DNA from 2 places in the Paenibacillus polymyxa M1 genome. Region 1 is predicted to be linked to the other one. Evidence: riboswitches for the same ligand, from Rfam matches in the RefSeq annotation. Region 1 holds a riboswitch; the other holds the start of a gene.
What was found. A riboswitch is a leader RNA that binds a small molecule or an ion and turns the genes downstream of it on or off. The one in region 1 is predicted to bind S-adenosylmethionine.

Region 1 (15,733 bases):
TGGTGCAAAATTCAATAATAGGTCTTAACATTTTTTTCACCTGCTTTGGATGACGGGCATTTTAATTTGGCCCGCTTTGTAATATAATAAACAAGGTATAGGAAAGGAGTTGAATTCTAATGAGCGAAGCACAAAGCGTTCAGATGTATGATGAAGTAGCAGACGTACTGGATAAGCTCCGTCCGTTCCTGCAACGCGATGGCGGTGACGTTGAGCTGGTTGACGTTGAAGACGGCATCGTTAAGCTGAAGCTGGTAGGTGCTTGCGGCAGTTGCCCAAGTTCTACAATTACGCTGAAAGCAGGGATTGAACGCGCTCTTCTCGAAGAAGTTGAAGGCGTCCAAGAAGTGGTACAAGTATTCTAATGCTAGATGCATAATGATCAGAGAGTCTTGAGTTCGGTAACGAAGCTCAAGACTCTTTTTTGTATTACAGCGTCTAAAGCTCTCTCAAGCTTATATGGTTGGCCGAATGGGGTCCAATCCTCCGGACACATCCATAATATTGCCTGTTATAAAATCTGAATGCTCCTCACACAAATAGGCGATCACTCGCGCAATGTCCTCTCCGCTTCCTGGACGCCCACGCGGTGTCTCTTTATCCTGCATGCCGATGACATCGGCAATCGACTTTTCCTTGTTCGCTCCTCGGATATCCCCTGGACAGATCATATTGACCGTGATGCCATAGGGAGCTTCCTCTACAGCTAGTGACTTCGTAAAAGACACCAGCCCCACCTTGGCAGCTGCGTAGACAGCCCGATGCGGCCAAGCCCTTGCTTCTCCAGCATGACCAAAGCCAAAATGAATAATACGTCCCCATTGCTGGCTACGCATGTGCGGCAATACCAAATGATCCAGCAACATGGTACCGACCAAATTTCCCTGTATCATGGCATGAATCTCAGCTACACTGTAGTCCGCAAAAAGACGGCGTTCCCGGATGAAGGGTCCGGCATTGTTCACCATAATATCAACCCCGCCCAGACGATCCTGCACTTCACCGATCAGCCTGGTGATATCTTCCTGAACAGAGATATCTGCTTGTAAAGATAGACAGCGTACTCCCTTAGATTCAATTACCTGCTTAAGCGCTTCGGCTTCAACCTGGCTATGGACATAATTTAGTGCAATGTCACAACCTTCATCAGCCAAACGCAGAGCGGTCATTTTACCTAAACCTTTGGCACTGCCCGTTATGAGTGCGACTTTGTCTCTCAACAGTTTTCCTCCTCTTCACAGAGAACGGTCACCCCCAAGTATAAAATATTTAAGCAATCCCTACAACTCCAGCCAAGAAGAAACCCCAGTCCTCTTGTTCAAGAGAATCTGGGGTTTACGTTCAGCGGTTTCTTATTTTCTGCTTAAAATGCAGGGATAATTGCGCCTTGATATTTGTCTTCAATGAATTTTTTAGTTTCTGGAGATTGCAAAGCTTTAAACAATTTTTGGATCGCTTCGGAATCTTTATTGTCAGGACGTGCTACCAGTACATTAGCATATGGAGAATCTTTGTCTTCCAGTGCCAATGCATCCTTGGTCGGGTTCAGCTTGGCTTCCAAAGCGTAGTTTGTATTGATTAACGCAATATCTACTTCAGGCAACTGACGTGGCAGCATAGCTGCTTCCAGCTCTTTGAATTTCAGGTTTTTCTTATTTTCAGTAATATCTTTTACGGTAGCTTCAATGTTGCTTGCATCCTTCAGCTTGATCAGACCTTGTTTCTCCAACAGTAGCAATGCACGGCCTCCATTGGTTGCATCGTTCGGAATCGCTACTGTTGCACCGTCTGGAAGTTCATCAAGCTTTTTATATTTTTGGGAGTAGATACCGAATGGCTCCAGATGAACCGCGCCAATAGATACCAGATCCATTTTACGCTCTTTATTCATCACATTCAGGTAAGGTACATGTTGATAAAAGTTAGCATCCAGTTGCTTGTCGAACAATTGCACGTTCGGCTGTACATAGTCGTTAAACTGAACGACTTGAAGGCGAACTCCTTCTTTTTCCAACTGAGGCTTGATCGCTTCCAAAATTTCCGCATGTGGCACAGGAGAAGCTCCAACTTTCAGTTCGACTTCACGTGGTGAACCGCCTGTATTTTCGGCCGCATTGTTTGTATCCGATGTAGTGCTCTTTGTACCGCAAGCAGCCAGTACCGCAATTAATGTCAAGCTCAATACAGCCAATACCCATTTCTTCATGTTGTTACCCCTCCAATAATTTGTAATATTCAGGATCAGACGTCCTGATCAATAAGGATATCTATATGTTTTCCCTATTTCCGAGTATAATGCCGCACAAGGCGATCTCCTGCCATTTGCAGCAATTGTACCAATACGACCATCAGTACGACTGCAACGATCATTACAGCCGTTTCGTAACGATAATAGCCGTAGTTGATTGCCAGCGTACCCAGCCCACCGCCCCCGATCATACCGGACATTGCCGTGTACGATACGAGTGTAACGACGGTAATGGTTAATGCGGCAAGCAGGCCCGGAAGTGCCTCACGCAACAGCACACGCCGGATAATTTGTCCTGTCGAGGCTCCCATCGCTTGTGCAGCCTCAATGACACCTTTGTCCACTTCACGCAGAGACGTTTCGACAAGACGTGCAAAGAAAGGGGCAGCCCCGATAACCAATGGCGGAATGGTTCCCAGCACTCCGGTCGAGGTACCTACCAACGATCGTGTAAAAGGAATAAGTGCAACGATCAAAATGATAAATGGTACGGAACGCAAAATATTAACGATGAAGGATAATACAATGTATATCACTTTCATCAGAGTCAACGAGGAGCGGCTCGCCAGAAACAACAATATACCGAGCGGCAAACCAATAACGAGGGTGAACAATGCAGATGCCCCGAGCATCTGAAGGGTTTCCAGAGTAGAATTCCCTAGCTCTTCCCAACTCACTTGCGAAAAATCAAGTTCGCTCATTGTCAATCACCTCCACATCAAGTCCTTGTCCAGATACTTCGCGCAGCGTATGCTCTATATCTGAATGGTTTCCTTCAAAACGAACGATCAGCTGTCCATACGGTACATTTTTAATCGTAGAGATGGTTCCCTGCAAGATTGCAAAATCAACCCCCGTACTTCGAGCCGTACGCGACAGAATCGCATCATAAGTTTTACTGCCTAAGAAGGAGATACGTACCACCTGTGCCGATTCCCCGCTACCTGCAGCTGCAATCGCTGCTTGTAACTCCTCGGGATGTTCTGCCTCCCGCTGGATAAAGTCCTTAGTTACCTGATGCTGTGGCTTCAAAAACACTTCCGCCACCGGACCTTGCTCCACGATATCGCCCTGATGAATGACGCCAACACGATCACAAATGCTTTGAATGACATGCATCTCATGAGTAATCAATACGATGGTCAAATTAAAACGTTGATTAATATCCAACAGCAATTTCAGGATAGACCCTGTCGTCTGCGGATCAAGCGCAGACGTCGCTTCGTCACACAGCAACACATGCGGATCACTAGCCAGTGCCCGTGCAATTCCTACCCGCTGCTTCTGTCCACCCGAGAGCTGTGACGGATATTTTCCACTGTGTTCTTTCAGCCCCACTAGTTCCAGCAGCTCGCGAACTTTCTTGTCCATCTCCTGCTTAGGGGTATTTACCAGGCGCAATGGAAATGCAATGTTGTCATACACTGTCGCCGAAGACAACAAATTAAAATGTTGAAAAATCATTCCGATTTTTCGACGTTGCTTCTGTAACTGGGATTGACTCACAGTGACAAGATTAACCCCATCTACCCATACTTCGCCTGAAGTAGGGCGCTCCAATAAATTAATACAGCGGATCAACGTACTTTTGCCCGCTCCGGAATGACCAATCACCCCGAATATTTCTCCACGCTTTATAGAAAGATTCAACCCGGACAACGCATTAACGCGTCGGTTGCCTTTACCATAATGCTTGGTTAATTGCTTAAGCTCTATCAACGTGCTGCGACCCCCTTCACTTCTTCCTTACCCTTTTAACCAGTTGTCATCTCTCAGGATTGTATAAAATCGCTATTTATTTATACAAAAAAGAGCCCCTTTCACAGAATGAAAAGGGCCCCACCTTGCGAACCTTTTCTCATCTGCCAAAATCGCTATAACTCTAGCGGTTTTGTAGGAATTAGCACCATATGTTCCCTCCCGGTGCATTACACCGGGAAAGAACGGGTTGCCGGGCTTCATCGGGCCAGTCCCTCCACCTCTCTGGATAAGAAAATATGTTAAACTCCAGCTTTAGCTGTCCGTTTAGTTTATATAAAAAAATAATTCAAGCATTTTTCTGAAACTAGGTTTCAGTATAGATAGTTTACATTGCTTTGTCAAAGGATATTTTCTGTCATAATTATGGGCGCACTGCCCGGTTCTCCCATTGTTTCGCAGTATAAGAAAATGCGTTTGATAGCGACCGGCATACCATTTCCAAGCCCTGCTGCAAATCTTCCAGATGGTGATCGAGGTCCTCCAGTTGGATTTTGCCATATAAAGCACGGTGACGTTGCCAGAGATCATCCTGCATTTCCGTATTCATATAGTGTATCTCCGTATTTCGCCGCTTACGCAGGCGATTGATCGCATCGTTGTATGTGTCCTTGATATCAATTAGATTATCGGTCAATACAGGATGCATTTTGAGATACTTCAGCTGTCGCAACACGGTAAAATAAGAATAGTGCGCCTTATACTGCCCTGTTTTCAAATCATACAGGTCATTCATCCAGTTACCCAACTTATCCAAAATAGAGAATACCCGCACAAACCCATCCTTATAAAAGAATACGTACAAGGCATAATCGGATTTTTCATCCTTGCTCATATCTTCAGCGTATCCGGCTTTTACTTTCATACGAAAAAAGGCGGCAGCATGATGGCTCTGCTCCAGTTCATCCAATGACGACATCAGACCACGTGTCAAAATATCCGCCTTCCGAAAGTCATGAGTCGGATCACCACTGGCCTGGATTTGTCGTTCCAGCAAATGTAACATGTCTGACATGCTATTCATGGCATCCAGCAGGAAACCATTATTTACACGCGAGGGCTCGCCCAACAGCTTGCGTATCATGCTTCACGCCTCCTTCATATCTGTAAAATCCGGCTGTTAAGATGCTTTAATAGGCGTCAAGCGAAATAACTCGTCCATCGTTGATCTACAAGCCTAACAATATCTTCACGTGGCAGTACCTCATCAGGGTAGCCCGGTTTCATACGTGCATCCACCACAATCGGCAGCTTATAGTTCAGGTGATGCAAACGCACTTCGCTGACAGCGTACATATCTGTAGCCGGGTTAAAGCGTGTGAATACCGTCCACAGGAACGAAGCTTGGGAGCGAACAACTTCTTTGGCATCGTCCACGATAAAGACAAGCGGCCACTCTTGCTCACCCGCAGCTAATCGCTCCAATACACGCGCAGCGAGTTCAGGCTCCTGCTCAAAGGACGAGCCAGATACAACGAGGCATCCTCCGCAATAGGGTTCGATGTCACGAATTCCCGGCAGATCGCCCCCTTCATAAACGCGAGGCAATTCACGCACAGGCTCGCCTACTCCCATCAGAATCGCCTTACTGCCATGATTCAGCTTACGGCCCGTGTAATCGAGTGTATCGTGAGACGTATGGTTGAAAATAAACAAATCTCTGGCTGGATTAAATCGTTCCAAAATGGTTTCGAGCAGCAGGTTAAAGTCGGATAAATCGATTACCCGATCCGTCAGCATCAGGAATTTGGTCAACGACAATTGGCCTTGACCCAGAATGGTAAAGCCGGATACCAGCGCTTCACGGGAGTAGCTTTCACGTACGACTGCCGCTGCCAGCGCATGTACACCTGTTTCCGCATATGCCCATAACGACTTGACGGAAGGCATTACAAGCGGATAGGCGGGCGACAACAGACGTTGTAAAAACTCGCCGAGATAGTAGTCTTCCTGCCGCGGCTTACCTACAATGGTTGCCGGATAAATGGCATCTTTACGGTGATGCATATGTTTGACATGAAACACAGGGAAATCATGTTGTAATGAGTAATAGCCAAAATGATCGCCAAACGGTCCTTCCGGGCGGCGTTCATGAGGCGGCACATAGCCGCTGATCGCAAATTCGGCTTCTGCCGGAATCCGGTGACCTCCGAGCGGGTCTTCTGTCATGGGCAGCTTGCCCCCCATAATAAGGGAAGCCAGCAATAACTCAGGCAAATTTTCCGGGGCAGGAGCAATCGCAGACGCAATCAGAGCAGGCGGGCCACCGATGATGATCGTCGTAGGCAACGGCTCATTACGCAGCTCTGCTTCATGATAATGGAAGCCGCCGCCTTTATGGATCTGCCAGTGAATCCCAGTCGTATGATCATCATAAATCTGGATGCGATACATCCCCAAATTATGATCCTTGGACTGACCTGGCTTTTCGGTATACACGAGCGGAAGCGTAATGAACGGTCCTCCATCCTCGTGCCAGCTGGTCACTCTAGGCAGTGGAGCCAGCGGAGCATCAGTACGGCGAACGCCCAATACAGGGGCTTCGTTATGAGATACTGTTTTTAGTCCTACTTTTAGCATGTCCTTAATCAGCCCACGTTCATTCCACAACGCTTTGGGGGTAGGTGGAAGCAACGTTTTGGTCGCACCTACAATTGCATCCATCAGTTGCTCTGGACGAGGGCCAAAAGCCATGTCCACACGGCGATTCGTACCGAACAAATTACTGGCTACAGGAAACGGGGTTCCTTTGACATTTGTGAACAGCAGCGCCGGGCCTTCTTCCTCAATGACTCTTCGGTGGATCTCGGCCAGCTCCAAATAAGGATCGACAGGTGCTTCTATAATTTTAAGATCATTTTCTTTACGCAGCGCTTCAATAAATTGGCGCAAATTCTGGTAGATCAACTGGATGATTCCTCCTAAGCAAATCAAGCCCTCGAGAAACTCGTGGGCCTGGTTTGTTTCTTATGATGTTATTATACGTGTTCCAACGCCTCTTGGGCAAAAATACGCTTCATTATAATCTACAAAATGCTTAGGTACGCTGTGCTTGGGTCGGAACAAGCTTGCGGTCCGGTGACAATTGCCATACACGATAGCTCAGATAAGCCAAAATGGAGAACAACGATGCAATCACCAGCATATGTCCCAGCACGATAAACATGTAAATTTCAGGTCTGTTGACGTACAGCAAGATAATGCCAATCACCACTTGAAGAATAATCAATACGACCGATACGACACCCAGGGTACGAATATCCCGGTGATTCGGGTGATAACGGTATGAGTAGTGACCCACAGCCAAAATAATGACAAACAGCAGACCGGCTGAAATCTGATGAAGCAGCAGTGGAGATATGAAACCCCCGATATTTACAACCTTCTGGATGACCGAATGACTAAGCAACGCTCCTGAATAGACAGCAATATAGGTATAAATCGTTGATAGCCATATAAAGTTACGATAGCCCCGACTGACACGCCCAGGAATCAGACGCGGAGTGTAGCGTGAATCCGCATGCTCCTGCCAGGCCCCCAGCGTCATCATGGTCGCACTGGCAAAAGCAATAAGTGCAAAGCCAAAATGCAGCCCCATGACTGCAGCCGATTGGGAGAAGATGACAGCCAATGCCCCCATCGCACCTTGTATGATAACAAACAATAGCGTGAGTAAGGAGAATAGCTGTAAATCCTTCCGATGCTTCATAAACAGCAAAAAGCCGACAAACGAGGCGATAGAAAGAATTCCGGCCATGGCACTGACGGAGCGATGAGAGAACTCAATAAGGGATGCGATGGTATGCGCCGGAACCAGCTTACCATTACAAAGTGGGAATTCTCTTCCACAGCCGAGACCCGAATCCGTTCGCGTCACGACACCTCCACCGAAGGTGGCCAAAAACATGACAATACATGTTACGAGTGCCAGCCATTTTAATATTCTGATTTTGTTATTCAATGAATTCACCCGTATCCTTCCAAATATAATATTTATTCACTTTATATGTTGTGAAATGATCACTTAAAGTAATTATAACTGATATATCGTTCCTTGACATACGAGCTTTGTTGACAAAATGTGAACGTGTCCGTAAGAAAGCCGCCTCCTTCGGAAGGAAGCGGCTTTCTGAATATCCTGATGATTAAGGTTCCCTGCGGAGCCCTCATACATACTATTATCCGTTATTTTGCCAAGTTAGCATGGACTTCTACAGCCCGGTCCAAAAACTGCTCGATTTCCTCGCGGGATTTACGCAATCTGTTCACCAGACGTACTAGTTCTCGCCCTTCACTGTAAGCGATAAAGCTAGGAATCCCTAGAACATTTTGCTCTTGGCTGACACTTTCGGCCTGTTCTACATCAATCTCAATTAATGTAAGCTTGTCTGCATATTGTTGCTCTACATCAGGCATGAATGGATCAATAAAATGGCAATCCCCGCACCAGTCCGCCTTGAACACAGCTACCGTTACACCTGGAGTGGATATAGCCTTATTAAAGTCTTCATGAGAGACGATTTTTTGCATACATAATTCCTCCTTAAACTTCTTTTGTGCAGGAGATCCTGTACTTTCTATTGTAACGCCAAGTGAAGCTTTTGCACACTCCCCTATTATGCTCACATGCCGATTGGATGCCCTCTCATTGAGACATACTATAGGTATACTTAAGAATCCACATAGGCGACGACATCCCAATAGCATACCCAACATACTTGGTGGAATACGGGGATGCCTGCATTTGAAAGGAGGTTATTTAAACATGTCTCTCACCGAATGGCTCCATGTCGCATCTCGACAGCTTCAGGGGGGGCTCAAGTTGCTGGGTTCCGTTCCGCGTGTTGCGGAGGAGGCATGGGAGGGCAAACGTGCGGCCTGGACCGAATCCCGTAAATTACGCTATCCCTTGCGTGATCTGCCGTGGGATTATCATTCGGCACAAGCCGCCATGAATGAAGCTGAAGCATTAATGCTGGTGAACGGACCCGCTACGCGTCCCTCTTCTCTAAATATGCCCTTATGCGAAACAGACTGTGAGCTGCTGGAGCGGATCAAGAACGATACAGCACAGGAGAATCGCAGCAACATCACGCGCACTGCCGCTTATCTTGAATGCTATCGTGGCTACCCGGAATTACACTGGGCATTACTGGCCCATCTGGTTTCTCGTAATGGCGGCTATAATATGACTGACCTGAAGGGGGAGCTCATTGGCAACCTGTTCGGCGAACAGGAAAAGGAGTGGCTGTATCGGCTACTTGAGCGCTGTAACGCTCTTATTTTTCAAGACGCTTATCCACAGTTGCAGCTTTACATGCACAGCCGTCATTTGGGACGGAGTTGCTTCCATTTGTTGCCTCATTTTCACGTTTCGCCATTCATGAAGCCCTTTTGGGAACGTTTCTGGGCTTGGCGGGATAGTTCTCTTTTGACGGTGGCGCTCATTATTAATGAACAAAACTATATTGAAGGACGGGTCGTGAAAAATCCGTACTTTCAAAAATTTGTGACACACAAGCCAGGCTTTTATTTGCATGACTGGCTTCAGCTCAATCAGGTTATATTTCCGCTTGGGCTAAACGGTGGGCTTGCCGGACTTGTCATGGAGCGTTTCGGCCATCTGGATGAGCGGATCGGTTTTGGTAAAAGTCTTTACGCTATGTTATTTGGCCATCAGCAGGTACTGGATCAGGTATCCGCATTTGCTGCCAGCGTGCCGCATACCGGGTCTCGCAGCGACTATTGGCCCGGACTATTCACACCAAATGTACAAAAAGCGCTGCGCTCTCCAGAAGAGAGTGCAACGCTTTTAGCACATGAATGGCTCCCGCCAAGTCAACGTCTGTACAGCCCGGAGCTGAACGCCGTCTGGTCAGATACAGCCTATGATCCGATTCCCCGTTATGACTGGTTTCAGGACGGTTCTACACTTGGGCATATCAGTGAACCAAGACGGCCTCTGTTATTTGCCATGCGCCATGAGCATCGCCATGGCATTCAAAAAACAGCAATGGCCCATGATGCTCATAACAGCTTAAGGTCCTTTCACTGAACAGATGAGAGGGCTTTTTTAGCCTCGTTGTCCAGTGGACTCACGCTGTAGGCGCATTAACGGACGCAATACCTTCTGCAACACGCGCGGATAGTTACCCAGCTCGTCCCTGCGCAATACGCGCAGTACAACCAGCAATACCAAGTAGCATACCAGTACAACCGCTCCGGCAATGCAGCACGCAATCAAGAAGGCTACACGCGCAGGCATCAGATGTACCAGCAAAATGCAGGCTTCATTTACTCCGTACCCGATAGCTCCCGAGACAACGACTGCGGTTAGGAAGCCTGCCCAGCGACGACCCATGATTGAGAAGGAAACAATCCCTTTCAGTACACGTAAATTCAGCAACGTAATGACGAGAAAACATAATCCGGTTGCGGCAATAATTCCGTAAATCCCTAGCCAACCAGCCAGCAGCCAGCTCGCTGCCAACTTCACGACGATCCCAACCATCACATTGACCATTGAAATACGCGGCTTGCCCATACCAATCAATATCGAATTAGAGGTCATCATCGTAATCTGAAAGATCGTTCCGAGTGTCAGAACAGCGATAATCCCGCTGCCTCCAAGCGAGCTGAACAGCAGACCATTAATAGAATAGGCAGTTACACATAAAGCCAGCACAATCGGCATTCCAGTCAGAATAGAGATGCGCAAGGCCAGCGTCATCTGATTTTGTAAATGCTGTTCATCCTTACGGGCAAAAGCCGCTGAAATGATCGGAATGAGCGATTGACTGAGTGCAATGGCCAAAATCGGAGGGATACCTGCCACACTCTGTGCCCTAGAGCCTAGATAACCCAACTGAGTAGTCGCCTGATCCAATCCCACTTGTCCAGACAGCAGTCTAACTACAATCGACGTATCAATAAAATTAACCGCCGGAACCGTCAGAGACGACAATACGATAGGAATAGAGAGCTTGAAAATATCTTTGTAAATGCGCATCATTGGTAGCGCGGAGCTTTCCTCTTGGAATTGCTCTTGACGATCTTGGCGATCCTGACGACGCAATTTCACCGTGTAGTACAGCATCACCCCCAGAGCGCCAAGACTTCCCATGACACCCCCAAAGGAGGCCCCCGCCGCTACCTCACGATCTCCATAGCCAAGCTTCAAAATAATAAAAGCGAGCAGAATTGCGGTGGCTACCCGTGCGACCTGCTCCACAATCTGTGAAATACCGCCTGCGGTCATATTACCGCGTCCCTGGAAGTATCCGCGCATCATCGCAATGGCAGGAAACAACAGCAAAGCGGGTGCCAAAGCCTGAATAGCCAAAGCAGACTGCGGAACCCCTGCTACATGCTCGGCAAAATAAGGCGCTCCAAAATACAGCAGCGCCGTAATGATAACACCGGCCACGGCCGCGAATATCAAAGCCGCACGATACACACGTCGCGCTTCCGCAGGCCGATCCAGTGCGTAGCGTTCCGAAACCATTTTGCTCAGTGTGCTGGGAATACCGGCCGTAGCGACCGTGAGCAGCATCAAATAAGCGTTGTTCGCAATGGTAAACGAGGCGTTCCCGACGGAGCCGAGCAAATGCTCCAATGGAACGCGCTGTACCAGACCAAGCACTCTGGCCACCAAAGCGGCAGCGGCTAAAATAAGCGTACCTTTAAGGAATGTTTCTTTATTGGACAAAATGCGTTCCCTTCTTTCTTGCTGTTCACATGCATGCAAAAGCCCCGCAACAAACAGTCATGGCCTGAGCCATCACCGGTGCGGAGCCGCATGTCGATTCTGTCTCTGCAAATCATAATAAACGAATCTCTGGTTAAAACACCCAAATCAAGAATACAATAATCATGGCAAGCTGCAAAATTACTTTCATCACGGTGCTAGTAAATAGGCCCAAGACGGAGCCAAAGCCCACTTTTATAGCTCGATCCAGCGGGGCTTTGCCAATCAGCTCACCCAGCACAGCACCGATAAATGGTCCCAAAATCAAACCGAATGCTGGAATAACAAAGGGGCCAATTATGATTCCCACAGTACTAAGGATCGCTGACAAACGCGAGCCGCCAAATCGCTTGACTCCCCACGCATTCACAGCATAATCCGCAATAAAAAGGGCAACGACGATTAGTGTTTGTATAATCCAAAACAAAGCATTGTATGGAGCAAACGAGAAAAACCAGCCGTATACAAAAAATGCAAAATAAATGGCGAGCGCCCCCGGCAATACGGGATACACCGCTCCCGCCATGCCCACAATGAACAGTACAATGACAACAATCCAACCTACAACGTCCATGGGCCTCCTCCTTCTCGTCTATTCATCTTGCTTGTGCACTATTCATTTTATTACACAAGCACATAATCTCGAATCACTTCTACAATGCCGTCCTCATTATTCGAAGCCACAACCACATTAGCGGCTTCTTTTACCGTATCCTGAGCATTCCCCATCGCTACGCCCAGTCCAGCCGCTTGAATCACAGCCAGGTCATTCAAACTGTCGCCAACGGCAACCACCTGCTCCATGGTAATGCCGAGCAGGTCGCACACTTCAGCGATGCCACTGGCTTTGGATATACCGGCCGGATTAATTTCCAGATTCGTCATCGAAGAATTGGAAATTTCAAGTCCTCCCATCTCCTGAAGCTTGAGCAAAATTTGATGGCGAATTTCGTCATTTTCCGTATTAAAACCGAATTTGAGCCATTCCTGTGTGTCCAATGTGTCCGGCCAACGATCTCTGTTGTATAACTCCTCGGTTGAGTAAGCCCAGAACCAAGAGCCTGTTTCTACGGCAATCTGGTGCATCTTGCGAATAAGCTCCTTATCAAGTAAATAGCGGCGCCACAATTCGTGAGGTGATTTCCATACTTCACTGCCGTTTACAGTTACCATTGGCGTCTCCAGGCCGAGTTGCTGACCGTAAGGTAAAGCATGCATCGCTGCACGTCCGGTGGACAAGCATACATGAATCCCTTCCTGAATCGCCTTATTAATCCAGTTAATCGTTTCCAAGCTTATTTCATGATTATCATTCAGTAAAGTTCCATCCATGTCGAGCGCAAGCAGTTTGTATTTATATTGGTTTTCTCCCATGGTCTCTCTTCCTCCTGTTGTCCCTTATGTCCAACGACATTTTACCATGAAAAAGAGAAGCCCACAAAAGTATTCAAGTCCTTATTTCGCTACCAGAGGCTTTTTAGGATTACCATCAAGCCCGTATACTTCGTCATACGCATCAAATATTTTACGCGCAACCGGTCCCGCACTCGTCGCACCAAAGCCCCCTTCAGGAATGATAACCGCTACAGCCAGCTTCGGATTTTGGCGTGGAGCAAAAGCGATGAACACCCCGTTATCTTTAACCGTACGTCCCACCACCTGCTGAGAAGTCCCCGTTTTGCGGGCATAATCATAGGGAAATCCGTTAAAGGCTTTAACATCGGTAGCCATGCCGCGAATCACAGTATTCCAGTACGTATCTGAAAAAGCGACCTCATTCAGCACCTTCGGCTTAAACTCACGTACGAGATTCCCCTGGTCATCCACAATTTTACTGACTAGATGAGGCTGCATTCGCTTGCCCTTGGTTGCCAGCACAGTCGTATACTGGGCCAGCTGCATCGCTGTATATTTCCCTTGCTGACCAAAGGATGCCTGTACCAAACGTGTCAGCGCACTTTCATGCTTGCTCGTATACTCAAGTCTGCCTGCCCACTCGCCTGGCAGATCGACTTCAGTCGGAACGCCTAATCCAAATTCCTTCATATACTTGTCCCATACATCAATTCCCTGATGCATCCCTGCATTACTTCCGTATTTGGCATACAGTGGCTTGCCGATCATATCCACCATAAACGTATTCGACGAGACCTCAATTGCCCTGCTAGGTGTCAAAGAACCATACACATGTCCGCTAGAGTTCCCAACCCGGCTGGAGCGATTTTTGCCGTAATACGCACTTCCCGTATCCTGATAAGTCTGTCCGGGAGAAAACAGGTTTTCCTTCAACCCGATCAGCACGGTTAGCGGCTTAATGGTTGAACCCAGCAGAACCGAGGATTCCGGGTGCGGGCCCACTTTTCCACTAGGTACGGATTTAATTGTTCCATTTCCCATTTTATGCTGAATTTCGTCATATACCGAAGGTGAGGTACTTCCACTTTTCCATACATTAGAGTCATAATCCGGCATACTGGCCATTGCCACGATATTTCCGGTCTCTACCTCCATCGCTACAGCGAAGCCAGTGGTTGCGTCTTGATGAAGCTTCCCCGATACGGCATGAGTATGAAGCCAGCGAAGCTGATCCATAATGGCCTGTTCGGTTTTCTGCTGAATTTCCTTGTTGATGGTGGAGTATAGATGATGTCCTTTTTCCGGAGGAGTAATGGATTCAATACCCTCCGGCATGCTGCGAGGATTGACCTCTACCGTTTTATATCCGTTTTTTCCTCTCAGCTCGTCCTGGTACTGAAGCTCCAAGCCATCATATCCGACCGTTTCACTTTCCGAATAAACTTGTGCCGGTTTTAAAACCTCCGAATTAGCTTCATAGAGCTCTTTATATTTGGGCCGGTTCGTTCGAGCTCCTTTGAACTTGTACATATATCCAATCGTTTGCACTGCCACCCGATCCGGGTCATAATGGCGTACACTTTCTTCTACAACCTCTACACCAGGGAACTCTGTCCGATGTTCCAGAAAATAAGCGATTTCCTCCCGACTCAGGTCGGATTTGACCAAACGTGGGGTAAATCCCCTATATTGATTATAGTCCGGGTCCAGTCTCTTTTTTATTTCCTCTGCATTAAGCTGCTCTCCTTCGGGACGACCCAGTTCGTTTAATTTGGCAGCAAGCTTGGCAGCAAAAGCATTGAGCTCAGGGAGCAGCTTTTCCCCCGGCTTGCGATCTTTCTCCGTACGTTTGCTATAATCCTTAGGCAAAGTTACGTACAGGGACTGCACCGAGGTGGAATATGCCAGTCTAACCTTACCTGTGGAGTCATAAATCGTACCGCGACTCGGGGTTAGCGGGACATTTTTGGTATTTATCGATTGCTGCTGGCCCTTTAGCTCCTCTGATTGTATAAACTGCAATACAGCTAGTCTGGTAATGATCAGGGCAAACAGCACAAAAGTACTAAAAAACAGTAGGTTGGTTCGTAAAACCGTCCGTTTTTTTCGCGACTCTTCATTCTCTTCAACATTTTTCTTTTTAAATGAAAACTTTTTATCCAAACTTCCTCTGTCCATATTAGCTGGTCATTACTCCTTTCAGTTAGGTTTTTATATTCCTGATCCTACCATATCCAAAGCAATAAACGATGAATTCCCAGATGACAATTTTGTAAGAAAACGTAGAAAAAGCATAAAAAGCTTCCCGCAGCCCAAAGGCTAAGAGAAGCTTTCGTGAATTGATATTATATAAAATGATTATGGCTGTTTAGTAGTGTTAGGATCGGTTGCTGTGGCCTCCTTTTTCTTAGGCACCCCGTCCAGACCGTACACTTCGTCGTAAGCATCAAATATTTTACGTGCCACAGGTCCGGCGCTCCAAGCTCCGAAGCCTCCTTCAGGAATGACAACTGCTACTGCAAGTTTAGGATTCTGGCGTGGTGCAAAGGCGATAAATACCCCGTTATCTTTTAGTTCTCTGCCTACACTCTGCTGTGATGTCCCCGTTTTGCGAGCAAAGTCAT
Region 2 (15,733 bases), 2.8 Mb from region 1:
AGCAACTTGTTGCTCATCCCAGAACTCCACTGGAAATCCAAACCGGGTTAGCTGTTCGTACTCTTCCTGAAGCATCAATACATCCTCCCACGTACTTGCATAGTACAGGCTGCTGCGCCGAATAAAGGTAGGGTCTGTATCCAGTGTGGTGGACAGCTTTTCTAACTGATCCAGAGCATCTTTGCACATGCGGTAAAACAGTACGCCGTTCGTTTCACCAAACGTGTGGATGCAAGAGGTTAAGGTCTTGTCATTGCTATATTGCAGCAGTCCTGTATTGGCCAAAGAGCTTCCGTGTACCAGCTTGCGCTTGTCAATAACCACGGTGTCTACCTGTTGTTCTCCCAATAACCTGGAGCAAATGGATCCGCTCATCCCTCCCCCGATAATCAATACATCACAATTTAAATCCTCTGCCAAAGGCGGAAAATCAAGCGTCTGCTCCAAGGTATTAGGCCAATATGTTTTCCCGATTATCAACTCCATATAAAATAGCACTCCTCATAGGTAATATGTAGTATCTCTTATGCGTACATAGTATTTCGCCAAAGGGACAAGATAACCAGCGTGCAACAAAACATTTAAGGAGGCACAGAGATTATGCAATCTACGAACATGCAACCCTTGTCAGGCAAAGAGCTGGAGTACATCGTGGACTCCATTTCCAATGAAGAACTACTACTCAAACAATGTGCGGCCACAGCGGCGTCTATTCAGCATCCAGCCATCCAACAAGCCTGTTTGCAACTGGCAAGAACTCATGAGCACCACTTGAATCTGCTTTCTAATGCTCTTCAACAGCATCAGCAGCTTGCTCCAATGCAGCCGCAGCAGTAATTTGGACTAACTAATAAAGGAGGTTTGACAGAATGTATTCACAAAACAATATGTCATTTATGCCCGAAGAGGATTTGCTCTATACCATTCTTGCTGATATGAAACGTACAGTGCGCGAGTACACAACAGCGACGACAGAATCCAATTGTCCGTCTGTGCGTCAGATGTTCACCGACCTTACGAATGATACATTGCGTCTGCAAGGTGATTTGTATCATCTAATGAGCCAGAATAATATGTACTCCGCTCCGACTAAAGCGCTGCGCATCGATTTGGACAAACAGATTCAAGAAGCTCGCAAGACCCAACAGGAATGCCAACAGTTCATTCAGCAGAAGTCGTCATCCGCGGGAGTATATGGTCAACCTATGCATCAGCAAGGCCAATCTACTCATCAAAGCAACCCTTATTATATGTAAACGGGATTTTCCGTTTTTGAAGCAATTTCCCATAACAGCCGTCCGTCTGCCGGGTTTACCGGGGCGGACGGTTTTTCTTTGCAGGTTTAAAGTGCGTATTGTATGATGTATAGTAATCTCTTTCGATGGAGGCCTTATGTAGAATGACAGAGCTGAATGAATTGAAACTAAAAGTGCTGGAATTGTTAAAAGAAGATGCAAGAAGAACACCGACTCTATTGGCTACTATGCTGGGGGTAGACGAGCAAGACGTACGCACCTCAATTAAAGAGCTTGAAGACCAACATGTGATCGTCAAATACGCCGCTGTAGTCAATTGGGACAAAGTCGACGACGAAAAGGTTACCGCTTTGATCGAAGTGCAGATTACACCTGAGCGTGGAAGAGGATTTGAAGGGATTGCAGAACGGATTTATTTGTATCCGCAAGTTAAATCTGTTTATCTCATGTCCGGAGCATATGACTTGCTGGTAGAGGTGGAAGGCCGCAATCTCCGTGAGGTCGCTAATTTTGTGTCGGAGAAACTGTCGCCTATTGACTCGGTATTGTCTACCAAGACTAATTTTACGCTTAAAAAATACAAGCAGGACGGAATTATCTTTGAGGACCATCAGGAAGATAATCGTCTGATGATTTCGCCGTAAAGGAAGATCATGATGAATCTCAAAACAGAAGCATTTACCGACAGTAACAAGGCCATGAGTTCTTATTTATCCCCATTGGTACGCGAGATTCCATCATCGGGTATCCGTAAGTTTTTTGACCTGGTGGGTGGTAACAAGGACATTATTACCCTGGGGGTAGGCGAACCGGATTTTACAACCCCTTGGCATATGCGGGAAGCCTGTGTCTATTCATTGGAGCGAGGCTTCACCAGCTATACGTCTAATGCGGGAACGGCAGAACTGCGTGAAGCGATTAGTGAGTATCTGAATGAGCAATTTGACGTCCGCTATGATCCTAAAAATGAGATTATCGTAACAGTTGGAGGTAGCGAGGCAATTGATCTTGCGTTGCGCGCCTTAATTGTACCTGGTGATGAAATTCTGGTGCCTGAGCCGTGCTACATTTCCTATTCTCCAATCACTTCGATTGGAGGCGGGATTCCGGTCGGTATTGAAACGTTTGCCAAGGATGAGTTTAAGCTGACGGCTGAGGCGCTGGAGGCAAAAATTACACCAAAATCCAAGGTGTTGATTTTATGCTATCCGAGCAACCCGACCGGGGCTACGATGACTTATGAAGATTGGCTTCCGATTGCGGAAATCGTGGAAAAGCATGATTTGATCGTCATCTCTGATGAAATCTATGCCGAATTGAATTATGGCGACAAGCATGTCAGCTTTGCTTCGGTACCGGGTATGATGGATCGTACGATTCTCGTTAGTGGTTTTTCCAAAGCCTTCGCCATGACTGGCTGGCGTATTGGATATACTTGCGGGCATCCTGATTTGATTGCTGCTATGCTCAAAATCCATCAGTACACTGTTATGTGTGCGCCTTCTATGGGCCAAGTTGCAGCACTGGAAGGCTTGCGAAATGGTATGGGTGAGAAAGATCGAATGGTAGAAGCCTATAATCAGCGTCGTCGTCTGATGGTTGAGGGATTCCGCGACATTGGTCTGGAATGCCACGAGCCAAGAGGGGCTTTTTACGTTTTCCCGAGTATTCAAAGCACAGGACTCAGCTCGGATGAATTTGCGCAGCGCCTATTGGCAGAGGCCAAAGTTGCAGCTGTACCGGGCAATGTGTTTGGTTTGGGAGGCGAAGGCTATCTTCGGTGCTCATATGCGACTTCTGTCACTCAGCTGACGGAAGCTCTGGATCGGATTGGTCATTTTGTTGAAAAAGTTAAAAAAGAAGGTTAAAATTATTTTTTTTATGGGTAATTCATAGAAAATAGTCTTTTATTTCTAAATTTCTATGCTATAATTTGAAATCGGAAGCAGGAAGTTCAATTTTTCAATTACAGGAGGAGTGCTCATGTCATATGTTGGATATAAGTCGCCGAGTTCAATAGGATACGACATTTCCCTGGAAGATGAAATTTTGTTCCTGCGCAATGAGATGATGCGGACGTTTCAGGAAGAGCAGTCCTTCACCTCTGATCTTGTCATCGAGATCAGCTGCAAGCTTGATTTGAAAATCAATGAATACATGAAGCTGTACGGTATGGAATGCAGAGTGTAACTGTGTGAAGTCACCGTAGCTACGAAGAAGGCCGCAGGGCCTTCTTTTTTTGCATTCACAACTTATGATATATTAGTGGCATGGAAGAGGGGGCGTACATATGAGAGCAGGGCTAAAAAGGATATCGCCATGGATTATCGGAATCATAGCACTTGTACTATTGGCTGGATGTGGGGGACGGGACAAGGACAGCTTCTCCATATTTATTATGGATAAAGGGGATGCATCAGTTATTCGTGACGAGCTGGCACAAAAGCTTAAGGATAAGCTGGGCGAACAGGCTCCGACGATCGAGATTTCAGTCAGCCCACTGTATAACCAGCAGAAGCTGGTCGTAGAATATGCGGCCGGAGAGCATGATTTGTTTCTTTTGCCGGAAGAGGACATGAAGTTGTATGGACAGAATGGCTCGAATCTACCGTTAGATGATGCCTTTGACAAAAAGACGTATGCCCGGGGTGTGTTCGAGGGCGGCGTATTTAAGAAAAAGGAGCAAGGGGAAGAAGGAACGGATGTAATCAAGGCAACCCATTTGTTCGGAATTCCGGTGGAGCAGATGAAGATGTTTAAGGACCTAAAATATAACTCAAACACATTATTTGCTACTGTACCGCCACGCACAAGCAATAAGGAAGAAGCCATCAAGGTACTGAAAGCACTCACAGAATGATAAAGGGGATGGAATGATATGGGTATTTATACCAGAACAGGCGATGAAGGGCAAACTTCTGTGATCGGCGGCCGAGTGTCCAAAGATGACGACCGTGTGGAGGCGTACGGTACCATTGACGAGCTGAACAGCTTTGTAGGACAAGCAATCAGCTTTGCCGAAGGGGAGAAGTTTGCGGACATTCGGACTCAATTGGAAGAAATACAGCAGGAGCTGTTCGATTGTGGTTCGGATTTGGCGTTTGTTAAAATCAATGAAAGTAAATATAAAGTAAAAGACGAGCTGGCAGAGCGGCTGGAAGGCTGGATTGATGCATGCCAGGAGGAAAATCCAAAGGTGGAGCGCTTTATTATCCCGGGAGGAAGCACATTATCTTCGACGCTTCATGTTTGCCGCACGGTTTGCCGACGCGCGGAACGCCGTGCGGTTACACTAGGTAAGCACACAGATATCAATCCCGCGGTACGTCGGTATTTGAACCGCCTGTCCGATTACTTCTTTGTTGTGGCTCGCACAGCGAATGTGCGTCAGGGTGTGCCCGATGTCGAATATGTGCGCAGCAAAAAGGTGTTCCGCAAATAAGGAGGCAATCGGGAATTTGTGATGAGCTTGTACTATGAACCTATCGTATATATGATTCCTCCTGAGGAGGAGGGCATGTTGTTGAAGACCATTCTCCAAAAACGTATGAACATTTCTCGTAAGCTCATATCCAAACTCAAGCTGACCGAACAGGGGATTATGCTGAACGGGATACGTGTGTATATCAGCGTAAAGGTAAAGTCCGGGGATCGAGTAGAGATTCGCATGGAACGCGAGCGTTCCGACGATATTTTACCCGAACCCATTCCTTTTGAGATTTTGTTTGAGGATGAACATCTGTTAGTAGTGAACAAGGCGGCGGGCATGGTTGTCCATCCGACTCATGGTCACTACACAGGGACGCTGGCTAACGGGGTTGTGCATTATTGGCAGGCCAAGGGGGAGCTGTTTCGGTTTCGTCCTGTTCATCGTCTTGATCAGGAGACGACGGGCGTGCTAGTTGTAGCTAAAAATCCGTATGTTCACCAGCATATTTCCGAACAGATGATTGCGGGAACGGTGGACAAGCGCTATACAGCTTTGGTGCATGGACGCCCTCAGCAGCAGGAAGGCAGGGTGGACGGACCGATTGACCGCAACCCGGATAATCCGCATTTGCGCATGGTGACCCCGGATGGTTATCCTGCTCTTACGCTATATAAGCTGGAGGAAGTGTGGAGCGGAGGAAGCCGCATCGGTTTAAAATTGGAATCTGGACGTACGCACCAAATTCGGGTGCACATGACATATATCGGATGCCCGTTGATCGGAGATAAAATGTACCGGATTACACCTAATGACGCTGTGCAGCGTGAGCTCTATGATCAGCTTGATGCGAGGATGCCTCGACAAGCCCTGCATGCTTCGGAATTGTCCTTGGTACATCCTGTGACCGGGGAGCGGATGACGTTTTACGCTCCTCTGCCGGACGATATGATCAGAATGCAAGAGCTGTTAAGAGCTCAATATCATCCAGAATAAAATATTCAATAATAGATTGAAACTAAATGGAGGTTAATCTAGCGATGAGCCAACTGAAAGTATATCAATATTCTAAATGCAGCACCTGTCGTAATGCAGTGAAATGGCTGCAAAACAAGGGGCATGAGACGGAACTGATTCCTATTTTTGAACAACCGCCCGGCCCGGAGGAACTGGAAGACTTGATTAATAAAAGCGGGCTGGAGTTGAAAAAGTTTTTCAATACAAGTGGTGAAGTATACAAAGAGTTAAAGCTGAAAGATAAGCTTGGAAGCATGAGCCGTGAAGAGCAAATTTCACTTTTGTCCTCGAATGGAAGATTAATCAAACGTCCAATTGTAACTGACGGGAGTAAAGTAACGGTAGGATTCAAAGAGGAAACATTTGAGGGGACATGGGGAGCTCAGTAACGCCCAATTTACCACCATGATATGTTATACTGTGGGGGTTAAATAATATGATGAATGGGAGCAATACAATCTGTGACACAACGCAATGAACAATCCGTAATGCTGGTTGACGGCATGGCCCTGCTTTTTCGTGCTTATTATGCAACCGCTGCAAACGGTTATATCCGTCGTACAAAAGCTGGAGTACCAACGAACGCCATATATGGTTTTATTCGATATTTTTGGGATGCAGTCCAAACCTTTAATCCTACACATGTTATTTGCTGCTGGGATATGGGCGGAACGACATTCCGTGGGGAACATTTTGCTGCGTATAAGGGAAACCGAGCCGACGCGCCAGATGATTTGATTCCTCAATTTACTTTGATCCGTGAAGTGACGGACAGCCTCGGCATTCCCAACATTGGGGCGGAAGGCTTTGAAGCGGATGATTGCATCGGTACGCTCGCACGCCATTATTCGCAAAATGAGGACATGGATGTCATGATTCTATCGGGAGATCATGATTTACTTCAATTGGTAGATGAGCGGACACAAGTCATTATTATGAAAAAAGGACATGGCAATTACATGGTATATACCCCGGAGACGCTGTTGTCTGAAAAAGGGCTTAAGCCGCGCCAAGTGGTTGACCTCAAAGGTCTGATGGGTGATGCAAGTGACAATTACCCGGGAGTACGCGGAATTGGTGAAAAAACGGCCCTCAAGCTGGTGCAGGAATACGACTCCATTGAAGGCATTCTGGAAAATCTAGATCAATTGACACCGTCGGTCCGTAAAAAGATCGAGAGTGATTTGGATATGCTGCATCTTTCACGCAAACTTGCTAAAATTCACTGTGATGTGCCTGTTGCATGTGCTTTAGACAGCTGTCTGTTGACACTGGATCACGTGCAAATTGTCGACAAATTTGAGCAACTTGAAATGAAAAGCTTGTGTACGTTGATGGGTGTCGCAACCGGATCATAATGAAGAGCTGTTAGGCTGGGGATGTACATTTCAGATAGACTAAGTTATATAGGGATGCTGACGCTTGGTGCGTGAGTGTCCTTATTTATATGCCATTATGCCAGCGAAGATATATAGCCATGTGAAGGATTTTATACAATTGTGATAAGGGGATTGACCTTAGGCTCGTTTCAGGTGAATATAGTGAAGAGAGATCATGGAGAGGGGATTACAACAGCTATGACAGTATTGGGAGCAATTGAGGCAGGCGGCACCAAATTCGTATGTGGAATCGGAAATGAACGTGGGGAGGTCTTGGAAAGAGCAAGCTTTCCAACAACAACTCCAGCAGAAACCATGGAGAATGTCATCGCATTTTTTGAAGGCAAAGGGATTGAAGCGCTGGGTGTAGGCTCATTCGGACCAATTGATCCTATCGAAGGCAGTGATACATATGGTTATATTACAACAACGCCAAAGCCGCATTGGGGAAATTATAATCTGATTGGCAAACTGAAGGAGCATTTCGATGTACCTATGGGGTTTGACACGGATGTAAATGGAGCAGCACTGGGTGAATCCATTTGGGGTGCGGCTAAAGGATTGGACAACTGTCTGTATATTACAATAGGTACAGGCATCGGAGCGGGTGCTTTGGTTGGCGGAAAGCTGGTACATGGATTGTCCCACCCGGAAATGGGGCACATTCTGGTACGTCGCCATCCAGAGGATAACTATGAGGGCACATGTCCATATCATGGAGATTGTCTGGAAGGACTGGCAGCCGGTCCGGCGCTCGAAAAAAGATGGAAGGTTAAAGGACACGAGCTTTCTGTGGATCACCCTGCCTGGGAAATGGAGGCGCATTATCTGGCACAGGCTCTAATGAGCTATATTTTAATCCTCTCACCGCAAAAAATTATTATGGGCGGCGGAGTAATGAAGCAGGATCAGCTGTTCCCGCTCATTCGTACCAAGCTTCAACAACTTTTAAACGGGTATGTACAGCATTCAAGTCTGACTACAGAAATTGAGCAATATATCGTATCTCCAGGATTGGGTGACAATGCTGGATTGTGCGGAGCTCTGGCTTTGGCCAAGGAAAAGCTGAATTCTTAGAATTTATGGTTGACGGTACTCCAAGGTCCGGTTATCATATAGGCAACAGCATAGTACGGATCAAAAAGGGAAGCACCTTTCTTGCGAATACGCGGGATAGGTGCTTTTTTTGCGTTTTTGTATTGTGCGGGTCAGTAATCTAATTATATGAGGGAGGAAGAATCATGGAGATTGTATTTTTAAATCGCTTGTCCAAACGGAATGAACAGGGCTGTGAGGACTTTGCGCAGGTATGGATTGGACAACATGAAGGGGGATGGAGTGCAGGCTGGAGCACACACCATGTCCCAGATGAAAGTATAGACGACCTTTGGTATGAGGGCAGTTTGTGGCAGGAATTACTGCATGTATACCGTCATGAGCTGGCGCTCAAGATGGCTGAGGGCTACAGGCCTCTAATTCATGGCGTTTTTCATGAACAAGCAGGATCATCAGGACGTGGACAAACGCTACAAAAGCTGTATTGCTATAGTGATTTGTTTCCGCGTGATGAGGTGTATGAACAATTGACAATGTGGAGACGGCAAAAGGCAGCAACTGAGCGAAAAGCACCTTATTTTATCGCTACGAATCGACTACTTCGACTCATCAGTGTCTTTCTTCCTCATACCGAAGAAGAATTGTTAGAACTGCCTGGTATGGGCCTGGGTAAGGTGTCGCAATATGGGACGGAGCTATTGGCTATTACGAAGCAAAATGATCGGACTACGCCATTTCCGCTGAACTGGGTAACAGAGGCACTTGAAGAAGAAGTTTTTTTGTCATGGCTGTACAAGCAAAAAGAAAACCAGTACAGACAGGAACTAAACAAGTTTAGCCTGACTAGAGCGATTGTCGAAGGCATTTCGGACGGTCTTTCACTGGAGCATATCGGAATGAAGGCAGGCTTGCACCGCCGAGAAATGATTGAAGCTGTGGAACATTTGGATAGGGATGGAATGGATATGGAGAAGCTGATCTGCACGGAATTGGCACATGTATCTGAGGAGGAGCAAGCAGCCATCTGCTCTGCTTATGCAGAGTTGGGAGATACGCTGCTCAAGCCCATTATGCTAAAAGTGTATGGAGAAGAAAAAGCGACGGAAGCAGGACTGGATCAAATTTATGAGCGATTGCGACTGATTCGTATACGGTTCCGCCATCAGGAGGTACCTGACCAACATGTTGGATAATATAGAGACGATTGGAAGTGTCCTAAAGTACAAATAAGGTGCAATATAAAAAAAGCAGCAGCGAGTTCCTCATAGGAATCGGCTGCTGCTTTTGATGACCAAGCTTGAAAAATCGAAATAAGCACCCAGCTTGGTAGTTTTGGTTTACTCTCTTCTTTTCAAACCCAGTCCTTCTTGCGGAAAATACAGAACATACTGACACCTAGTGCCACCATAATCCCAATGACGACAAAATAACCATAACGTGTATGAAGCTCAGGCATATTATCAAAGTTCATCCCATATATTCCGGTAATGACCGTCAACGGCATAAATACGGTTGTAATGGCGGTAAACACACGCATGATTTCATTAGCACGGTTGGCGATACTTGACTGATAAGCTTCTCTAAGGTTCCCCATCAAGTCGCGATAAGTTTCGAAAGTCTCCGAAATTTTCACAGCATTTTCATAAATGTCGCTAAAATATTTTTGTAGTTGATCGTCGATAAGTCGCAAATCCCGTTTGTTCAGGGTATTGATGACTTCCTTTTGCGGGCCGAGCACTTTTTTTAGCCATAGAATCTCACTGCGCAAGCCGATGATTTCGTTCAAGTGCGACTTTTTCGTATGCATTAGAATGTCTTCTTCCAGCTTTTCAATACGAACCTCAATCCGGTCACCAACCAGAAAATAGTTGTCAACGATCAAGTCGACCAACAGATACATAAAACGGTCAGGCTGGCTGACTTCCTGCTCCCATAGCATAGGCTTGAGAGTACGAAGCTCATTGATTTTCTGCTTGGTCACCGTAATGATAAAATGGCGGCCGAGAAAAATGTTCAAAGCACGCAAAAATATTTCTTCATCATCAAAACGAATACTATTTACAACGATAAAATAATGGCTTTCATAAATTTCAATCTTTGGACGCTGTTCTTCTTCACTTAAACAGTCCTCTACTGCAAGATCATGCATAGAAAATAAGGGCTGGAGCACTGTCAGATCCTCGACATCGGCATCAATCCAATAAAAGCCTTCTGCCGGTGCAGTGAGCGCCATTTCAATTTCTTCGACAGGGGTAAAAACCCCGTTGTTAACCAAACGGATTTTCATATATGTCACTCCTTATGCTCCGTCGTAACGGAAATACGTTTACCTTAAGCATAAGGAATGGACTCAGTTAGCCAGTTAGCCGGTTCGGGTAAGCGTGCATACCATCAAAAGCAGAAGGCTTTTGGAGCATACGGAGCCTGGCGTCCCGTCTTTCGGCAAGCTGAAGTCATTCCTATGCTGTTGTTCAGGGATCGCCGCCTATTCGGACTCGGGTCGCCTTCCATTCCGGATTCACCTCACAAATGTTCTTTTTTTAGGTTGCCACAGTATCGCAGAAAACACTCTAATCTACACTGCTGCACCATATTTTTGCCTATTAGCACTTGTATAGTATAACGCTCGGCCTACGGCCTTTCAAGCGCAAAATCATGGGCAAAATCAACAGCAGTCATATGAGCTTCTGCGACAGGGAGGATATGATTTAACCTATGGAAAAGGTAGACAAAATGTGAATGCAGGGCACAAATTTACAAGTCCATCTTGACGAAGCCCAGCCGATGCATTAAAGTGAACAACAAGAACTTTGTGAACCCAAAATGAATATAGCGAAATCTTATCAAGAGCAGGTGGAGGGACTAGCCCGATGATACCCGGCAACCGGCGATTTTTATCGCACGGTGCTAATTCTTGCAGGACTCGCGCTTTGTACAAAAAAGCGTAGCCCTGACAGATGAGAGAGGCGCATATGGATACAAATATGACCTTTCTCTAACTGAGAAAGGTCTTTTTATTATATGCCCGGCATCTCTACCAGACGATTTTCGCACAACTTACCGATCAAGGAGTGAGTTTACATGCCGATTAAAATTCCAGACACGCTGCCTGCCAAGGAAGTGCTGGAGGGCGAAAATATTTTCGTAATGGATGAAAGCTTGGCTTATCATCAGGATATTCGTCCGTTGCGTATCGCCATTTTGAATTTAATGCCTACCAAGGAAACGACGGAAACCCAACTGTTGCGCTTAGTCGGTAATACGCCGCTACAAGTAGATGTCACGTTGGTGCATATGAAGTCTCATGTATCCAAAAATACATCGCAAGAATATTTGAACATGTTCTATAAAACGTTTGATGAGATCAAGAACAGTCGTTTTGACGGCATGGTCATTACAGGAGCTCCGGTTGAACAGCTTGAGTTTGAGGATGTGAACTACTGGGAAGAGATCCGGCAGATCTTTGAATGGACGAAAACGAATGTAACTTCGACCATGCATATCTGTTGGGCCTCACAGGCAGGCTTATACCATCATTTCGATGTCCCTAAATACGGGCTCGACACCAAATGCTTTGGCGTATTTCCACACACCGTAATTAAACCTAAAGTGAAATTGCTACGCGGCTTTGATGAACTGTTTTATGCTCCTCACTCCAGACATACAGAAGTTCGGCGGGAAGATATTGATCATATTGCCGAATTAGAAGTCTTATCCGAATCCGAGGAAGCTGGAGTATACCTGGTAGCCACACTTGACGGTAAACAAATTTTTGTAACAGGGCATTCTGAATATGACCCGCTTTCACTGAAATGGGAATACGACCGCGATGTGGCCAAAGGACTGGATATTGACGTCCCCAAAAATTATTTTCCTAACGATGATCCTGAACGCATACCACCCTCTATCTGGCGAGCTCATGCTAATTTATTATTTTCAAATTGGCTTAACTATTATGTATACCAAGAAACACCTTATGATATCGGACCTCAGATTTAAAAAGGGGCTTGTCGTTTACCCTTATACAGTAACACCTTGCAGTAGCGCAGCAGTATAGTCTTGGACATCCATTTTTGCAGCATATGTTATAGCACCTACTATGGAAGTGAACAGGAGGATTCATATGAGTGAGAAACAGTGGAAAATCGAAAGCAGATTGGCACAAATTGGTTCGATTGAGGAGCCAGTAACTGGGGCTGTTAATTACCCGATTTACCAATCTACGGCGTTCCGCCATCCCCGTCTGGGCCAAAGCACTGGGTTTGATTACATTCGGACGATTAATCCCACGCGAAAGGTACTGGAAGAGGCTGCTGCTGCACTTGAATCTGGTGATGCAGGCTTTGCTTGCAGCTCAGGTATGGCAGCGCTGCAAACTGTATTTGCATTGTTTGGACAGGGAGACCACCTCATTGTATCGCTGGATCTTTATGGCGGGACCTATCGTTTGCTAGAGCGTATTTTATCCAAATTTGGTGTGACCGCAAGCTATGTGGATACAAACGATCTTGAAGCACTCCAACAGTCATGTCGACCGAATACCAAAGCAGTATTCATAGAAACGCCTACAAACCCGTTAATGATGATAACTGATATTCAAGCGGTGGCTTCATGGGCATCACAACATGAGTTGCTTACTATTGTAGATAATACACTGCTAACACCATATTTTCAGCGGCCATTGGAACTGGGTGCGGATATTGTGGTACATAGCGCAACCAAATATTTGGGCGGGCACAACGATGTGCTGGCAGGGTTGATTGTAACCAAAGGAAAAGAGCTGTCAGCTGAAATTTCCTTCCTGCACAATTCCATAGGGGCCGTGCTTTCCCCTAGCGACTGTTATCAGTTGATGAAGGGGATGAAGACGTTAGCGCTGCGCATGGATCGACATGAGCATAATGCAACGGTGTTGTCTAATTATTTACTGACGCATCCGGCAGTGGCGGAAGTATTTTACCCGGCGCTTGAAGGTCATCCGGGTCGTGAGATACAAAATAAACAATCCAGCGGAAACACAGGGATTTTCTCTTTTAAAGTGAAGGATGCTCGCTACGTTGAGCCTTTGCTTCGCCATATTAAGCTTATTGCGTTTGCCGAAAGTCTGGGCGGTGTGGAATCGCTAATGACTTATCCTGCTGTACAGACACATGCGGATATACCGGCAGAAATTCGGGATGCAGTCGGGGTAGATGACAGGTTGCTTCGTTTCTCCGTAGGTATCGAGCATACAGATGACCTGATTGAAGATTTGCGTTCGGCACTGGAAGCGGCACGTCAAGAAGTAGAAGGAGGGGAACAGCAATGATAGAGGATGCGAGGAAGATCGGAGAGGATCTGGACAAAGGGCGGAAATTCGCAACCAAGCTGCTGCATTTTGGCTCTGAAATTGACAGTGTTACAGGGGCATCGAGTGTCCCGATCTATCAAGCTTCGACCTTTCACCATCATGATATTTTTAATCCTCCGCAGCATGATTATAGCCGTTCAGGTAATCCGACACGACAAGCTTTAGAAGATTATATCGCATTATTAGAAGGCGGAGCTTGCGGTTTTGCCTTTGCCTCTGGTATGGCTGCTATCTCCACTACATTTATGCTCTTATCGGCTGGTGATCATGTCATTGTTTCGGAGGACGTATATGGAGGAACATATCGACTGCTGACCTCCATCTTGAAACGGATGAATATCGAAACGACCTTCGTTGATATGACGGATCTCAACCTTGTGAAAGAGGCGTTGCAGGAGAATACAAGGGCTGTGTATATGGAAACCCCCTCTAATCCGACACTCAAAATTACCGATGTGGCAGGAATAACCTCTTGGGCAAGAGATAATGGGCTGTTGACGTTATTGGATAATACTTTTATGACACCTTATTATCAACGTCCGATTGAGCAGGGAGTCGATATTGTATTGCACAGTGCGACCAAGTTTTTAGGTGGACACAGTGATGTACTGGCAGGACTTGCGGTAGCTCGTACTGAATCATTGGGGAGACAAATCAAGCAGCTGCAGAATGGATTGGGTACCGTGCTGGCTCCGCAAGAGTCTTGGTTGCTTATGCGTGGGATGAAGACACTGGAAGCGCGTATGGCTCACAGCGAAAAAAGTGCAGCTAAGCTTGCAAACTGGCTAAACGAGCGCAATGACATTGAAGCGGTATACTATCCGGGTTTGGAGAACCATCCAGGGCGTGCAGTTCATGAGAGTCAATCGAGCGGTTATGGTGCAGTGATATCGTTTGATGTGGGTTCTGGTGAGCGTGCAAAAGAGGTCCTCAGTCGTGTACGTATTCCCATTGTGGCGGTGAGTCTGGGAGCTGTGGAAAGTATCTTGTCGTACCCAGCAATGATGTCACATGCGGCTATGCCGCAAAGTGTACGGTTGGAGCGCAGGATTACGGACGGTCTACTCCGTTTTTCCGTAGGTCTGGAGGACATTGATGACCTGATCCGTGATCTGGATGAGGCGTTGCGCTAGAACGTTAGCACATCCGCAGCAGCTTAACGTTATACGAAGGAAGCAAATAGGTACAGCTTTAAGCAGCAGGTTTCCGGTATTCAGGAGACTTGCTGTTTTCTATATGAATGACATGAAAGACAGTGTGAAAAAAGGCACTTTTCAGTCTAAGTATGGTTCCTTACCTAAAGATATGTTAGTATTATCATTAGGTTTTACTATGCTAAATAGCACAGACAACATACAAGGCTAGTCATGAACATACATTACGGCAGGGTTCGAACGCAGGTTTGTGAAAGCATTCTCGTTCATACGTCCTGTCTTTCATTTCGTCGCCCTGTGACAGCGAAGGAGGATACACCATGAGTGTAATCGACCATATTTTAGATAAAGCCCTACGCGGCGAACGCCTGAATTTAGAGGATACCGTTGCTTTGTTCGAATCAGACGAGGTTGAAAAAATAGGTCATGCCGCAAATAAAGTCATGAATCGTATGCATCCCGATCCCATAAAAACCTTTGTCATCGGACGAAATATTAACTATACGAACGTGTGTGACGTATACTGCCGCTTTTGCGCTTTTTACCGTAGACCGGGTTCCGATGAAGGTTATGTTTTGCCGGATGAGGTAATTTTTCAAAAAATTAAGGAAACGCAGGAAGTAGGTGGCACCGAAATCCTAATGCAAGGCGGTGTAAATCCAAATCTGCCATTCAGCTATTATACCGATTTGCTAAAAGCTATTAAGGAACGTTTTCCCGATATCACGATGCACTCCTTCTCACCAGCTGAAATTCATAAAATGAAGGAAAAATCCGGTCTATCCATGGAGGAAACGATTCGGGCCATTCATGAAGCTGGGTTGGATTCGCTGCCAGGCGGAGGCGGAGAAATTTTGGACGACCGCACACGCCGCAAAATTAGCCGTCTCAAAGGCTCCTGGCGTGATTGGATGGATGTTATGCAAACAGCTCACAAGGTTGGGATGAACACGACAGCTACGATGGTTATCGGCTTTGGCGAGTTGATGGAGGAGCGTGCACTGCATTTGTTGCGTGTCCGTGATGCTCAGGACGAATGCATTGAAAACAAGTATAACTCTGAAGGATTTTTGGCCTTTATTCCATGGACCTTC

Region 2: it holds a riboswitch for S-adenosylmethionine, as region 1 does, so the genes downstream of both, metA (homoserine O-acetyltransferase MetA) here and PPM_RS21370 (methionine ABC transporter ATP-binding protein) in region 1, are expected to answer to the same signal.

The regions. Positions count from the first base shown of each region.
Region 1 covers NC_017542.1:4,736,614-4,752,346, forward strand. Annotated here, with positions in the region: gene PPM_RS21345 (YuzB family protein) at 1-31, opposite strand, end outside; gene PPM_RS21350 (NifU family protein) at 120-365, shown strand; gene PPM_RS21355 (SDR family oxidoreductase) at 456-1,220, opposite strand; gene PPM_RS21360 (MetQ/NlpA family ABC transporter substrate-binding protein) at 1,364-2,206, opposite strand; gene PPM_RS21365 (methionine ABC transporter permease) at 2,281-2,949, opposite strand; gene PPM_RS21370 (methionine ABC transporter ATP-binding protein) at 2,936-3,967, opposite strand; SAM riboswitch class I at 4,104-4,242, opposite strand; gene PPM_RS21375 (Cthe_2314 family HEPN domain-containing protein) at 4,371-5,090, opposite strand; gene PPM_RS21380 (UbiD family decarboxylase) at 5,147-6,913, opposite strand; gene PPM_RS21385 (COX15/CtaA family protein) at 7,044-7,976, opposite strand; gene PPM_RS21390 (thioredoxin family protein) at 8,192-8,536, opposite strand; gene PPM_RS21395 (DUF2515 family protein) at 8,772-10,061, shown strand; gene PPM_RS21400 (putative polysaccharide biosynthesis protein) at 10,080-11,714, opposite strand; gene PPM_RS21405 (DUF456 domain-containing protein) at 11,848-12,327, opposite strand; gene PPM_RS21410 (Cof-type HAD-IIB family hydrolase) at 12,378-13,127, opposite strand; gene PPM_RS21415 (peptidoglycan D,D-transpeptidase FtsI family protein) at 13,209-15,287, opposite strand; gene PPM_RS21420 (peptidoglycan D,D-transpeptidase FtsI family protein) at 15,468-15,733, opposite strand, start outside.
Region 2 covers NC_017542.1:1,634,675-1,650,407, forward strand. Annotated here, with positions in the region: gene PPM_RS07160 (NAD(P)/FAD-dependent oxidoreductase) at 1-486, opposite strand, end outside; gene PPM_RS07165 (hypothetical protein) at 601-837, shown strand; gene PPM_RS07170 (spore coat protein) at 870-1,256, shown strand; gene PPM_RS07175 (Lrp/AsnC family transcriptional regulator) at 1,400-1,900, shown strand; gene PPM_RS07180 (aminotransferase class I/II-fold pyridoxal phosphate-dependent enzyme) at 1,913-3,124, shown strand; gene PPM_RS07185 (aspartyl-phosphate phosphatase Spo0E family protein) at 3,240-3,446, shown strand; gene PPM_RS07190 (hypothetical protein) at 3,547-4,116, shown strand; gene PPM_RS07195 (cob(I)yrinic acid a,c-diamide adenosyltransferase) at 4,135-4,698, shown strand; gene PPM_RS07200 (RluA family pseudouridine synthase) at 4,720-5,679, shown strand; gene PPM_RS07205 (arsenate reductase family protein) at 5,724-6,089, shown strand; gene PPM_RS07210 (5'-3' exonuclease) at 6,162-7,058, shown strand; gene PPM_RS07215 (ROK family protein) at 7,278-8,156, shown strand; gene PPM_RS07220 (HRDC domain-containing protein) at 8,321-9,328, shown strand; gene corA (magnesium/cobalt transporter CorA) at 9,487-10,422, opposite strand; SAM riboswitch class I at 10,973-11,099, shown strand; gene metA (homoserine O-acetyltransferase MetA) at 11,217-12,134, shown strand; gene PPM_RS07235 (PLP-dependent transferase) at 12,259-13,443, shown strand; gene PPM_RS07240 (aminotransferase class I/II-fold pyridoxal phosphate-dependent enzyme) at 13,440-14,618, shown strand; gene mqnC (cyclic dehypoxanthinyl futalosine synthase) at 14,960-15,733, shown strand, end outside.